Regions from separate parts of the Streptomyces krungchingensis genome, predicted to be linked through region 3. Evidence: riboswitches for the same ligand, from Rfam matches in the RefSeq annotation. Region 3 holds a riboswitch; each other region holds the start of a gene.
The links. A riboswitch is a leader RNA that binds a small molecule or an ion and turns the genes downstream of it on or off. The one in region 3 is predicted to bind cobalamin.

Region 1 (3,855 bases), 1.7 Mb from region 3:
TTGAGCAGCACGGGGTTCATGAGCGCGGTCGGCTCCACGCGCGCGGCCTGCGCCTGCATGGCCTGCGCGCGCCCGATCTCGGCGCCCTCACGGGTGACGAACGAGTTGAGGGACATGTTCTGCGCCTTGAACGGCGCGACCTTGACGCCCCGTCGCACCAGCCACCGGCAGATCCCGGCGGTGACGACGCTCTTGCCGGCGTCGGAGGTCGTTCCGGCGATCAGCAGTCCGCCGCTCATGACTCGGCTCCTTCGCGCGCTCCGGCATCCATGGCGTACCCCTCCCCGGTCATGCCCCGGCCCCTCGCCGCCGTGCGGCGGCGCGCCCGACGAGCGTCCGCCCGACGGCGCACGCGCCCAGCGCCAGCCAGCCCACGCGACGCGACAGCCGTACGGCCCGTTCGATGTCGGCGACGGCCACCGCACGGCCGTCGCCGTTGAGGACGGGCCGGTGCTCGACCCGGCCCGCGTACGAGAGCGTCCCGCCGAGCCGCACCCCGAGCGCCCCCGCGAACGAAGCCTCCACCGGACCGGCGTTGGGACTCGGATGCTTGCGGGCGTCGGTGCGCCAGGCGCGGGCGGCGCTGCGCGGGGCGCCACCGGCGACGGTCGCGAGAACGGCGGTCAGGCGCGCCCCCGGCCAGCCGGCGACGTCGTCGAGCCGCGCGGAAGCCCAGCCGTACCGCCGGTACTTGGGCGACTTGTGCCCGACCATCGCGTCGAGCGTGTTCACGGCGCGGAACGCGACCAGACCGGGGGCACCGCCGACGGCCCCCCACACCAGGGCTCCCACCACGGCGTCGGAGGTGTTCTCGGCGACGGACTCGACGACGGCCCGCGCGATCCCGTCGGCGTCCAGCGCCTGGGGGTCGCGTCCGCACAGGTGCGGCAGCCGTTCCCGGGCCGCCTCCACGTCGCCGGCGGCGAGCGCCGAGCCGATCGCCCGCGCCTCACGGCCGAGTGTGGTGCCGCCGACGACGGCCCAGGTGGCGGCGGCGGTCAGCGCGACGGAGGCGGTGGGGGAGGGCCGGACGGCACGGTGCGCGAGGGCGGCGAGGGCGGTGGCACCGCCGACGCACACGACGGTGTGCAGCGCACCCCGTCCGCGGTCGTCCCGCCACAACACCCGTTCCACGGCGCCCGCGGCCCGCCCGAACACGGCGACCGGATGCCCCCGGCGAGGATCGCCGAGCAGCAGGTCGCCGAGAAGGCCGGCGGCGGCGCCGTACGCGAAGACGCGATCGGCACGCATCGGTTCAGCCGGCCGTCAGGTCGGTCTCAACCGTCGTTCGCGTTCTGCGCAGAGCACTTGGGCAGCCGTGCATGGCGACATGTCCTCACTCAGGGTGTCCACGCCCTGGTTCGACTAGACCGGCGGTGAGAGTTCCTGGCTCCCGGGACATCTCTTCCCCGGTGACAGTGGCGGGACCGCGCCGGACTTGCACCGGCTTCCTCTCTTGCCGCCGTACTTGGCTCCGGCAGTCCACCACGGGGCGAGAACAGCCGTCAACTTGCTGTTGACCTGCGAGGAGAGAGTGTGCTGAGCCCCACACCGCCACCACGCCCGGCTGCCCGCCAAGACCGAATTGCGCCGTGTGCCGGGGCCGTTGCGCGGGCCCGCGGACCGCCCTCCGGCGACCCGGAACGCATCCCGCTGCGCGCGACCACCTGTCGTCCCTTCGCGCGCGGGCCCCGGCACGACGAAGGGCGGGTACGGGACAACGTGTCCCGTACCCGCCCTTCGTGCGCCGGAGCGTCGCCCGTGTCAGGAGACGATGATGAAGATCCCGTACGCCACCGCCGCCGCGCAGGCCGCGAAGCAGGCGTACGCGCCGGTGACCGCGAGGGCCGCCGAGTCGCCCCGGGCGGACGCCGACTCACGCTTGGAGAGGCCGACGATGCCGAGGGTGAAGAGGCCGACGAGTGCCACGGTGGCCCCGAGGCTGACTCCGAAGACGGAGCCGAGAGCTGCCCAGTCGATGTTCATGCTGTTCGTTCCTTACACCGTGGCCGGGCGGGTGGGTTCGGCGGAGGGACCGGGGTCCGGCACCGGGATGGTGGCCTTGAGCTCGGTGTCGGCCGCGGTGACCGGGCCGGCCGGCGGCACGGCGACGGCGGCCATCGCCGTGGTGACGACACCCGCGGGCTCGGCGTCGACGTCGTTCACGTTGTCGACGGTGACCGGCTGGCGGCGCGACAGCGTCCAGATGACGCCGGCGCCGGCGACCAGCAGCACGCCCGTGAGGACGATGCCCCAGGTGCCCTGCTTGGTCAGGAACTCGGCGGAGGCACCGGCCAGGCCCGCGGCCGGCAGGGTCAGACCCCAGGCCACGAACATGCGGGTCGCGGTCGACCAGCGGACCACACCGCCCTTGCGGCCGAGGCCCGAGCCCATCACGGCGCCGGAGCAGACCTGGGTGGTGGAGAGGGAGAAGCCGATGTGCGAGGAGGCCAGGATGGCCGTCGCGGCGCTGGTCTGGGCGGCGAAGCCCTGCGGCGGCGCGAGGTCGGTGAGGCCCTTGCCCATGGTGCGGATGATGCGCCAGCCGCCCAGGTAGGTGCCGAGCGCGATGGCCATACCGGCCGAGACGATGACCCAGGTGGGAGGGTTCGAGCCGGGGGCGATGACGCCGCCGGTGACCAGGGCCAGGGTGATGATGCCCATCGTCTTCTGCGCGTCGTTCGTGCCGTGGGCGAGGGAGACCAGGCCGGCGGAGGCGATCTGGCCGGCGCGGTAGCCCTTGGCGGTCGCCTTCCCCTCGGCGCGACCGCCGATGCGGTAGGTCAGCCGGGTGGCCAGCATGGCGGCGATTCCGGCCACGAGCGGCGCGGCCACCGCGGGGATGAGCACCTTGGTGACGACGGTCGAACCGTTCACCGACGACCAGCCCGCCGACATGACGGCGGCACCGATGAGGCCGCCGAAGAGCGCGTGGGAGGAGCTGGAGGGCAGACCCAGGAGCCAGGTCAGCAGATTCCAGAGGATGGCGCCGACGAGCGCCGCGAAGATCACTTCGGTGCGTATGCCCTCTTCGTTGATGATTCCGCCGGAGATCGTCTTGGCGACCTCCACCGAGAGGAACGCACCGACGAGATTCAGCACGGCGGACATGGCCACCGCCGTCTTGGGCTTGAGAGCGCCGGTCGAGATGGTCGTCGCCATCGCGTTGGCAGTGTCGTGGAAACCGTTCGTGAAATCGAACACGAGAGCGGTGACGATCACGATTCCGAGGAGGAGCGTGATGTGTTCCATTTACCCAGGCTTCTGTTGGACGTCAGTGGCATGTGGACCGTAAGCAACCTGGGTGAACGGAAGATGAACTGAGGCGGACTGTGGGGTGTCTCAATCGGCGGGACGCCCCTCCGTTTGTGCCGGAGGGGTCCCCGTTCCTCGAACGCAGGTGGAATATCGGGCTCCGCTACCAGTGTCTAGCCTCGGGTGAGCCGCTTGAGTCCGGATATGGACCCATTGAAGAGATTTTGGTCACCCGGCAGGCTGCCGCTGTTGTCGTACTGCCAGAACGTCCAGTACGACCAGCCGGCGGGCAGGGTGCCGGCGTCCGCGGAGTCGTAGCGCGCCAGCCACAGGGCGTGGTTCGCGCCGAAGGCCCGGCTGGCGCCGGTGCAGGTGTTCCACCAGTGCGTGGTCGTGTAGATCACCGGGCGGCGGCCGGTCTGCCGCTTGACCTCGTCGCTGAACGCCTTGATCCAGCTCACCATCCTGGCCTTGCTCAGGCCGTAGCACTTGCGCTTGCCGTACGGGTTGTACTCGATGTCCAGTGCGGGCGGCAGCGTCCAGCCGTCCGCGCGCCAGGCGCCGCCGTTGCGCACGAAGTACGCGGCCTGGGTGGTGCCG
Region 2 (3,855 bases), 5.6 Mb from region 3:
GATGTGCCTGAAGTGAAACCACCGGTGGTCACACCGGTTCGCGTGGTGATCGCCCTGTGTCTGCTCGCGCCGTTCGTGGCGATGCTGTGGGTCGGCTCCTACGCCAAGGCCGACCCGGCCTTCATAGGCATCCCGTTCTTCTACTGGTACCAGATGGCGTGGGTGCTCATCTCGACGGCGCTCACGATGGTCGCGTACCAGCTGTGGCGGCGTGACCAGCGGGCCCGCGCCTCCGCCGCCACCCGCACTTCCACCAAGGGCGCCCCGGCCTCCGCCGAGGGTGCCGGAGCATCCGCCGAGGGGAGTGCCGGAGCATGAAGGACGGCGTCAACGGCGTCGCACTCGGCGTCTTCATCTTCTTCTTCCTGGCCGTCACGGTCATAGGGTTCCTGGCCGCGCGCTGGCGCAAGGCCGACAACGAGCACAGCCTCGACGAATGGGGCCTGGGCGGACGGTCGTTCGGAACCTGGATCACCTGGTTCCTGCTCGGCGGCGACCTGTACACCGCGTACACGTTCGTGGCCGTACCGGCCGCCATCTACGCGGCGGGCGCGGCCGGCTTCTTCGCCGTGCCGTACACGATCCTGGTCTACCCGCTGATCTTCACCTTCCTGCCGCGCCTGTGGTCGGTGTCCCACAAGCACGGATACGTGACGACGTCGGACTTCGTGCGCGGCCGCTTCGGCTCCAAGGGTCTGTCCCTGGCCGTGGCGATCACCGGCATCCTGGCGACCATGCCGTACATCGCGCTCCAGCTGGTCGGCATCCAGGCCGTCCTGGACGTGATGGGCGTGGGCGGCGGTGACAACACCAACTGGTTCGTCAAGGACCTTCCGCTGCTCATCGCCTTCGGCGTGCTGGCCGCCTACACCTACTCCTCGGGCCTGCGCGCCCCCGCCCTGATCGCGTTCGTGAAGGACACCCTGATCTACATCGTGATCGCGGTGGCCATCATCTACATCCCGATCAAGCTGGGCGGATTCGACGAGATCTTCAAGGCGGCGGGCGACAAGTACTCCGCGGCCGGCGCGGGCGGGCTCGTGCCTCCCGAGGCGGGCCAGTGGACCTACGCCACGCTCGCGCTCGGCTCGGCGCTCGCGCTGTTCATGTACCCGCACTCGATCACGGCGACGCTGTCCAGCCGCAGCCGCGAGGTGATCCGCCGCAACACCACGATCCTCCCGCTGTACTCGCTGATGCTGGGCCTGCTCGCGCTGCTCGGGTTCATGGCGATCGCGGCCGGGGTGAAGGTCACCAACGGCCAGCTCGCGATCCCGCAGCTGTTCGAGAACATGTTCCCGGACTGGTTCGCGGGTGTGGCCTTCGCGGCCATCGGTATCGGCGCGCTGGTCCCCGCGGCCATCATGTCGATCGCCGCCGCGAACCTCTTCACGCGCAACATCTACAAGGACTTCATCAAGCCGGACGCCACTCCGCAGCAGGAGACCAAGGTCTCCAAGCTGGTCTCGCTGCTGGTGAAGGTGGGCGCGCTGGTCTTCGTCCTCACCATGGACAAGACGGTCGCCATCAACTTCCAGCTCCTGGGCGGCATCTGGATCCTGCAGACCTTCCCGGCCCTGGTCGGCGGCCTGTTCACCCGCTGGTTCCACCGCTGGGCGCTCCTCGTCGGCTGGGCCGTGGGCATGCTCTACGGCACGATCGCCGCGTACGGGGTGGCCTCGCCGACGCAGAAGCACTTCGGCGGCAGCGCCAAGGAGATCCCCGGCATCGGGGAGATCGGCTACATCGGCTTCACGGCGTTCACCCTGAACGTGGTCGTGACGGTCGTCCTCACGTTCGCGCTGCGTGCGTTCAAGGCCCCGGACGGCGTCGACGAGACGTCCGCCGAGGACTACACGGCGGACGCGGGCGACCCGGGGGTCGAGGTGGAGCTGCCGGTGGCGGCCCACTGACCCAGCGGTTCCACACTCCGCGGCGCCCCTCGGTCAGGGGGGCGCCGCGGTCTTTTCCCGCCCCCCGGAAATTCGGCGGTCCTCCCCCGCGATCTCCCACAGACTGTGCGCATGGACACAGTCATCCGCGTCGCGCGTCCCGAGGAGTACCCGGGCCTCGGCGAGATCACCGCCCAGGCCTATCTCCGCGACGGACTGCTCGACTTCGGGGAGAGCGACGCATATCTGGGAGAGCTGCGGGACGTGGCCAAGCGCGCCGCCGCGGCCGACGTGCTCGTCGCGGTCGAACGCGAGTCCACGCCCGGCACGCAGCGACTGCTCGGCGGGGTGACCTTCGTGCCGCGCGGCGGCGCCATGGCCGACATCGCCCGCCCCGGTGAGGCCGAGATCCGCATGCTCGCGGTCGCCCGCGAGGCACGCGGCCGGGGTGCCGGGGAGGCACTAGTCCGCGCCTGCGTCGACCGCGCCCGGGCCACGGAGGGCTGCGTACGCATCGTGCTGTCCACCCAGCACTCCATGCACGCCGCCCACCGGATCTACGAGCGCCTCGGCTTCACCCGCACCCCGGGCCGCGACTGGAACCCGATCCCGGAGCTGGACGACATCCGGCTGCTCACCTACGAACTGACGCTCTGACAGCTCTTCAGCCACCCTCCGAAGCCGACACGACACAACATGTGGGGGTGGTCCCGCAGCCCGGCACAAGATGTATGCTCATGCTCGCTGTCGCCGCAGGGGAATCCGGTGCGAATCCGGAACTGTCCCGCAACGGTGTACTTGTGTGTGTTCGCGTATCCGCCTGCACGCGCTGGCTTCAGTCCGAGGACCTGCCGACAGCGCACCCCGGCCGTCCGGCCCGGGTGCCGACGACGTCCGGGCCTCGCGGAATGGGCCGGTGGACGCGGTGCGCTGCCCTCCGGCCGGCGCCCCCGTGTGCCTCCGTGCCTCCCGACAGGCCCCGTGCCGAGCGAGGGAGAGCCCCACGTGACCATCGCGCCAGCCGATCCGGCTTCAGCGTCCGCGCAGCAGGCCCCGGTGGAGACGGACGGTCCCGGTACCGCGCTGCTGCGGATCCTGACCGATCTCACCGCCGACCTCCCCGACGCCGACCCCGGCCGGGTCGCGGCCGCCGCGCTGCGCGGCCGGTCCGCCCGGGCCGACGAGGCGGAGCTGCGTGAGCTGGCCACCGAGGCGGCGGCGGGACTCATCTCCGAGGACCCCGCGTACTCGCGGCTGGCCGCCCGGCTGCTGACGATCAGCATCGCGGCCGAGGCCGCCTCGCAGGGCGTCGCGTCCTTCTCCGAGTCGGTCGCCGTCGGCCACCGCGAGGGTCTTGTCGCGGACCGCACGGCGGAGTTCGTCCGCCTGCACACGGCCCGCCTCGACGCGCTCGTCGACGTCGAGGGCGACGACCGCTTCGGCTACTTCGGCCTGCGCACCCTGCACAGCCGCTATCTGCTCCGCCACCCGATCACCCGCCGGGTGATCGAGACGCCCCAGCACTTCATGCTCCGGGTGGCGTCGGGTCTCGCCGAGGACGACACGATCCGCTCCGTGGACGAAGTCGCCGCGCTCTACCGGCTGATGAGCCGCCTCGACTACCTGCCCTCCTCCCCCACGCTCTTCAACTCCGGTACGCGGCACCCGCAGATGTCGTCCTGCTACCTCCTCGACTCCCCGCTGGACGAGCTCGACTCCATCTACGACCGCTACCACCAGGTGGCCCGGCTCTCGAAGCACGCGGGCGGCATCGGGCTGTCGTACTCCCGCATCCGCTCGCGCGGTTCGCTGATCCGCGGCACGAACGGGCACTCCAACGGCATCGTCCCGTTCCTGAAGACCCTCGACGCCTCGGTCGCCGCGGTGAACCAGGGCGGCCGGCGCAAGGGCGCCGCGGCCGTCTACCTGGAGACCTGGCACTCCGACATCGAGGAGTTCCTGG
Region 3 (3,855 bases):
CCCTGCGGGCCGCCGCGGCCTTCGGGGCGATGACGATGCCCGAGCCGCCCCGGATGTTCGTGTCGCCGCGCGGCCAGGCGGTGATCGCGGCGGCCTCGCGGCTGATGCTCGCCACGGGCGGCTCCGTCCGCCGCGTCACCGGACGCAAGCCGGACACGATGACGCGGATCCTGGCCAACTCCGCCCTGCTCGTCGAGCGGGAACTGCCGGAGTTCTGCTTCGCCTACCGGCCGGATCTCCAGGCCCTGCGGGACACGGACGCCCCCTGGTGCCTTGCGACGGGCCGGGACAGCGAAGGACGCCCGTACCACCGTCCCGCGCACGTCCTGGGCGGACTGCTCGGCGTAACATGCGAGGAATTCCCCGGAGGGCACACGGTGTACCAGCAGCTTCCCGAGGAATTCACCCGACGGCTCACCACAATTCTGGACCGGCTCTCCTCATGAAGACGGAAAAGGGCGGCGCGGGGGGCACGCGGCCTTCCCCCGGCGTCAGATCGACGCTCAACCGGCCGTACATCTGCGCGGTCGCACTGGCGCTGATCGACGCCAACGGCCTCGGCAACTTCTCGATGCGCAAGCTCGGCGCGGGGCTCGGGGTCGACCCGATGGCGGTGTACCGCCACTTCACGGACCAGGAGGAGCTGTTCGACGGGATCGCGGAGGCGCTCTTCGACGAGCTCGACGTCGACTCGCTGCCCTGGGACGGCAGTTGGCGCGCGGTCGCCGAGCAGTACTGCCACCGGCTGCGGGACACGCTGCTCCGGCATCCGCACGCGGTGTCCGTCTTCGCGACGCGCCCGGTGCGTTCGCCCTCGTCCATCGACACCGGCGTACGCATCATCGAACTGTTGCAGGCCGGCGGCTTCACACCGACCCGTGCCCTGCAGATCGCCCGCTGTCTGCGCGAGTTCACCATCGGGCACGCACTGAGTCTGGCGGTGGTGCGGCTGGGCTCGCAGAGCCGCAGCCGCAAACCGGCGCCCGAGTCGCCCGATTACAACATCCTGGCCCGCGCCGCCGACGACACGGAGATCGACGAGCACTTCGACATCGGCCTCACGGCGCTGCTGGACGGCTTCGAGCTGCTGATCCGGCCGGCCTGACGTCCGGCGTACAGAGGAGGGCGGCCCAGGTCGAGGACCGGGGCCGCCCTTCCGTCACCGCTCAGTGGGCCACGGGAGTCGCCCCCGCGGTGACCTCTTGACCGCCCGCGGCGGCCGGCTTCGGTGCCAGCACCCGCTCGGCCAGGAACCCGAAGACGAGCCCGAAGGCGGTCCACAGGGTCAGCTGGATGGCGAGGGCCGCGAGTCGGAACTGCCAGAGCAGGGTGCCCGAGAAGTCCTTCGGAACCTCGTTCACGGCCGGCAGGAACGCGTAGGCGAGACCGATCGCGAGGACGAAGAACGCGCCCGCCGCGATCGTCGCGTTCCAGTTGCCCAGGCGCGGCGCGAGGCGCTTGCCCAGGATGACGGTCGCGACGGCCAGCAGCACGCTGAGCACCATCATCAGGAAGTACAGCGTCGTGCGCTTCCCGATGGTGTCGGGATCGCCCACCGACGGCGGGTTGGCCGGGTACTTCAGGAACGGCACGACATAGACCGCGAGCAGGCCGGCCACCGAGAGCAGCAGCGCGCTCGCCCGCGGCCCGAAGCGGCCGATCCTGCCGAGCGCGAAGCAGTACGCGAGGGCCGCGATACCGCCGAACGCGACCCCGTAGACGAGGACACCGGTGGCCAGGCCGCCGGTGGACTGCATCGTGCGGGACACCGCTTCCACGCCGTGCTCGTGCGCGTGGGAGTGCGCCTCTTCGTAGCCGATCGCCGAGTCGACGCGCGGCTCGCCCAGGAAGTAGGCGACGACCAGGGCGAGCAGGCCCGCGGCGAGTCCCGCGAGCATGCCACGCACCAGCAGATTTCTTACGATTGCGGAATTCATCGGCTCGTACGTCCCGTGGTCGTCAGTGGCAGGGGAAGCCGAGCAGGTGGCGGGCGTCGTGGACCCACTCGTGGACGTTCTCGCCGGACACGACTGCGGTGGCGCCCTGTTCGGCGCCGACGAAGTAGAGCAGGACCAGCATCAGGATGCCGAAGAAGACCGCCCAGGGGGCGATCGCGCCGATCGGCAGCTTGGCGGGTACCGCGGTGGGTGTGGCGGTCGGCTGAGCAACGGACTGCGCCATGGGGCAGAACCTCCTGGGGAACTCGCGTCCCATTCCGGTGGTGCACTGGACGACAGCCGCGGGTCTGACTTGCCCCGGCCCTCACCGCCCCTGGCGAGGGGGGTTCGTGCTGGGCTTACAGTGGCGCGACCGTGCCGGATTTCCACCGGGCTTCCGCCGAGCCGTCGTCGATTTCGACGCGACGGTACCGCGTCGGAGGGTTCCGGCCAAGGGCGCACGGGGGAGCACGGGGCGCGCCCCACGGACCCGGTGTGCGGCGGATTCCCTTGCCCCGCAAGGCTTTTCGGGCCGGTGGACACCACGAGAACCCATGAGAGTGAGGACATGACAAGTCGAGTGATCTTGATCTCAGCCGCGCTCGGCGCCGCGCTGCGCGAGGCCCGCTTCGACGACGGACGTCCGCTCGACGCGTCCGGACTGCGGCTCGCGCGGGCGGCGGCGGGACGGCTGCCGGCCGCGGAGCGGCTGTGGGTCTCCCCCGTCGTGCGCTGCCGCGAGACCGCCGACGCGCTCGGCCTCGAAGACGTTCCGGACGCAACCGAGTTGGCCGGACTCGACGTGGGCCGCTGGCGCGGTGCGACGCTGGCGGAGGTGAGCGCGGAGGAGCCCGAGGCGGTGGCGGGCTGGCTGGCCGACCCCGGGGCCGCGCCGCACGGCGGCGAGTCGGTACGAGCGTTCTGCGACCGGGTGGCCGGCTGGCTGGACGGCACCGCGCACACGTCGGGCCGGACGGTCGCCGTGGTGGAGCCGGAGGTCGTACGGGCCGCGCTGGTGCGCGTTCTGGGGGCGCCGGACGCGGCCTTCTGGCGCGTCGACGTACCGCCCCTGACCGCCACCGAGTTCAGCGGGCGATCGGGACGCTGGAACGTCCGCGCGGGGCGGCCGCTGGTGGAGCCGGCCTGACCTGCCGACCGAAGCGCCGGTCGTCGGCCGGAGTTCGGGTCGTCGGCCGGAGCGCCGGTCCCGGCCCGGTGGTTGCGGTCCCGTCGCGCCGTGCCGCTCCCACCCACGCCCCGGCGGGCGAGCGGGCGGCTCCGGACGGCACTCGGCCCGGAACGGCCCCTACGGTGCTCAGCGTTGGGCGGTGCGGCCACGCTCAGCGCAGGACGGCTCGGACAGTGCTCAGCGTCGGGCGGGCCGGCCACGCTCGGCGCAGGACGGCTCGGACGCCGCTCAGCCCGGGGGCCCGAAAGCCGCAGGACCGCCGGGACGCCGCAGGACGGCCGGGACAACGCAGGACGGCCGGGACGGCGCTCAGCGCAGGACGGCGAGGAAGTCCGCGCACGCCTGCGCGCACGCACGGCACTCCTTCGCCGCGTCCTGCGCACCGTCGTACTCGTCGAAGACCTGGGCGCCCTCCAGACAGACGTCGCGGCACCATTCCACCTGGGAACGGACGGCGGCCTCGTCCCGGTGCACCCCCTCGGACAGCACCAGACAGGTCGCGTCGCACACTTCCGTGCACTGGATGCCCTTGCGGCGTACGAGGTCCTGTTCCTTGGGTCCGTCCGGATCCATGAGGCTCGCGCGCAGCGCACAGACCCTGGCGCACTCGGTGCACGCCTGGGCGCAGGCGAAGCGGTCCTCCAGGAACCGGATGAGCTCCTGCTGGGAAGTCGTCGATGTCACAACGCGCGGGTTGCCGCGCGCCTACGCCTCAAACCCCTCCGCCGC

Region 1: it holds a riboswitch for cobalamin, as region 3 does, so the genes downstream of both, ACSYGO_RS13340 (cobalamin biosynthesis protein) here and ACSYGO_RS05800 (CbtB domain-containing protein) in region 3, are expected to answer to the same signal.
Region 2: it holds a riboswitch for cobalamin, as region 3 does, so the genes downstream of both, ACSYGO_RS30365 (ribonucleoside-diphosphate reductase subunit alpha) here and ACSYGO_RS05800 (CbtB domain-containing protein) in region 3, are expected to answer to the same signal.

What each region holds. Positions count from the first base shown of each region.
Region 1 covers NZ_JBPUKY010000001.1:2,980,612-2,984,466, reverse strand. Annotated here, with positions in the region: gene ACSYGO_RS13345 (cobyric acid synthase) at 1-239, opposite strand, end outside; gene ACSYGO_RS13340 (cobalamin biosynthesis protein) at 289-1,251, opposite strand; cobalamin riboswitch at 1,362-1,502, opposite strand; gene ACSYGO_RS13335 (hypothetical protein) at 1,765-1,986, opposite strand; gene ACSYGO_RS13330 (inorganic phosphate transporter) at 1,999-3,252, opposite strand; gene ACSYGO_RS13325 (lysozyme) at 3,429-3,855, opposite strand, start outside.
Region 2 covers NZ_JBPUKY010000001.1:6,891,203-6,895,057, reverse strand. Annotated here, with positions in the region: gene ACSYGO_RS30380 (DUF3311 domain-containing protein) at 1-318, shown strand, start outside; gene mctP (monocarboxylate uptake permease MctP) at 315-1,913, shown strand; gene ACSYGO_RS30370 (GNAT family N-acetyltransferase) at 2,025-2,549, shown strand; cobalamin riboswitch at 2,624-2,762, shown strand; gene ACSYGO_RS30365 (ribonucleoside-diphosphate reductase subunit alpha) at 2,898-3,855, shown strand, end outside.
Region 3 covers NZ_JBPUKY010000001.1:1,272,723-1,276,577, forward strand. Annotated here, with positions in the region: gene ACSYGO_RS05785 (alpha/beta fold hydrolase) at 1-446, shown strand, start outside; gene ACSYGO_RS05790 (TetR/AcrR family transcriptional regulator) at 443-1,105, shown strand; gene ACSYGO_RS05795 (CbtA family protein) at 1,167-1,937, opposite strand; gene ACSYGO_RS05800 (CbtB domain-containing protein) at 1,960-2,181, opposite strand; cobalamin riboswitch at 2,220-2,361, opposite strand; gene ACSYGO_RS05805 (histidine phosphatase family protein) at 2,506-3,084, shown strand; gene ACSYGO_RS05810 (ferredoxin) at 3,436-3,810, opposite strand.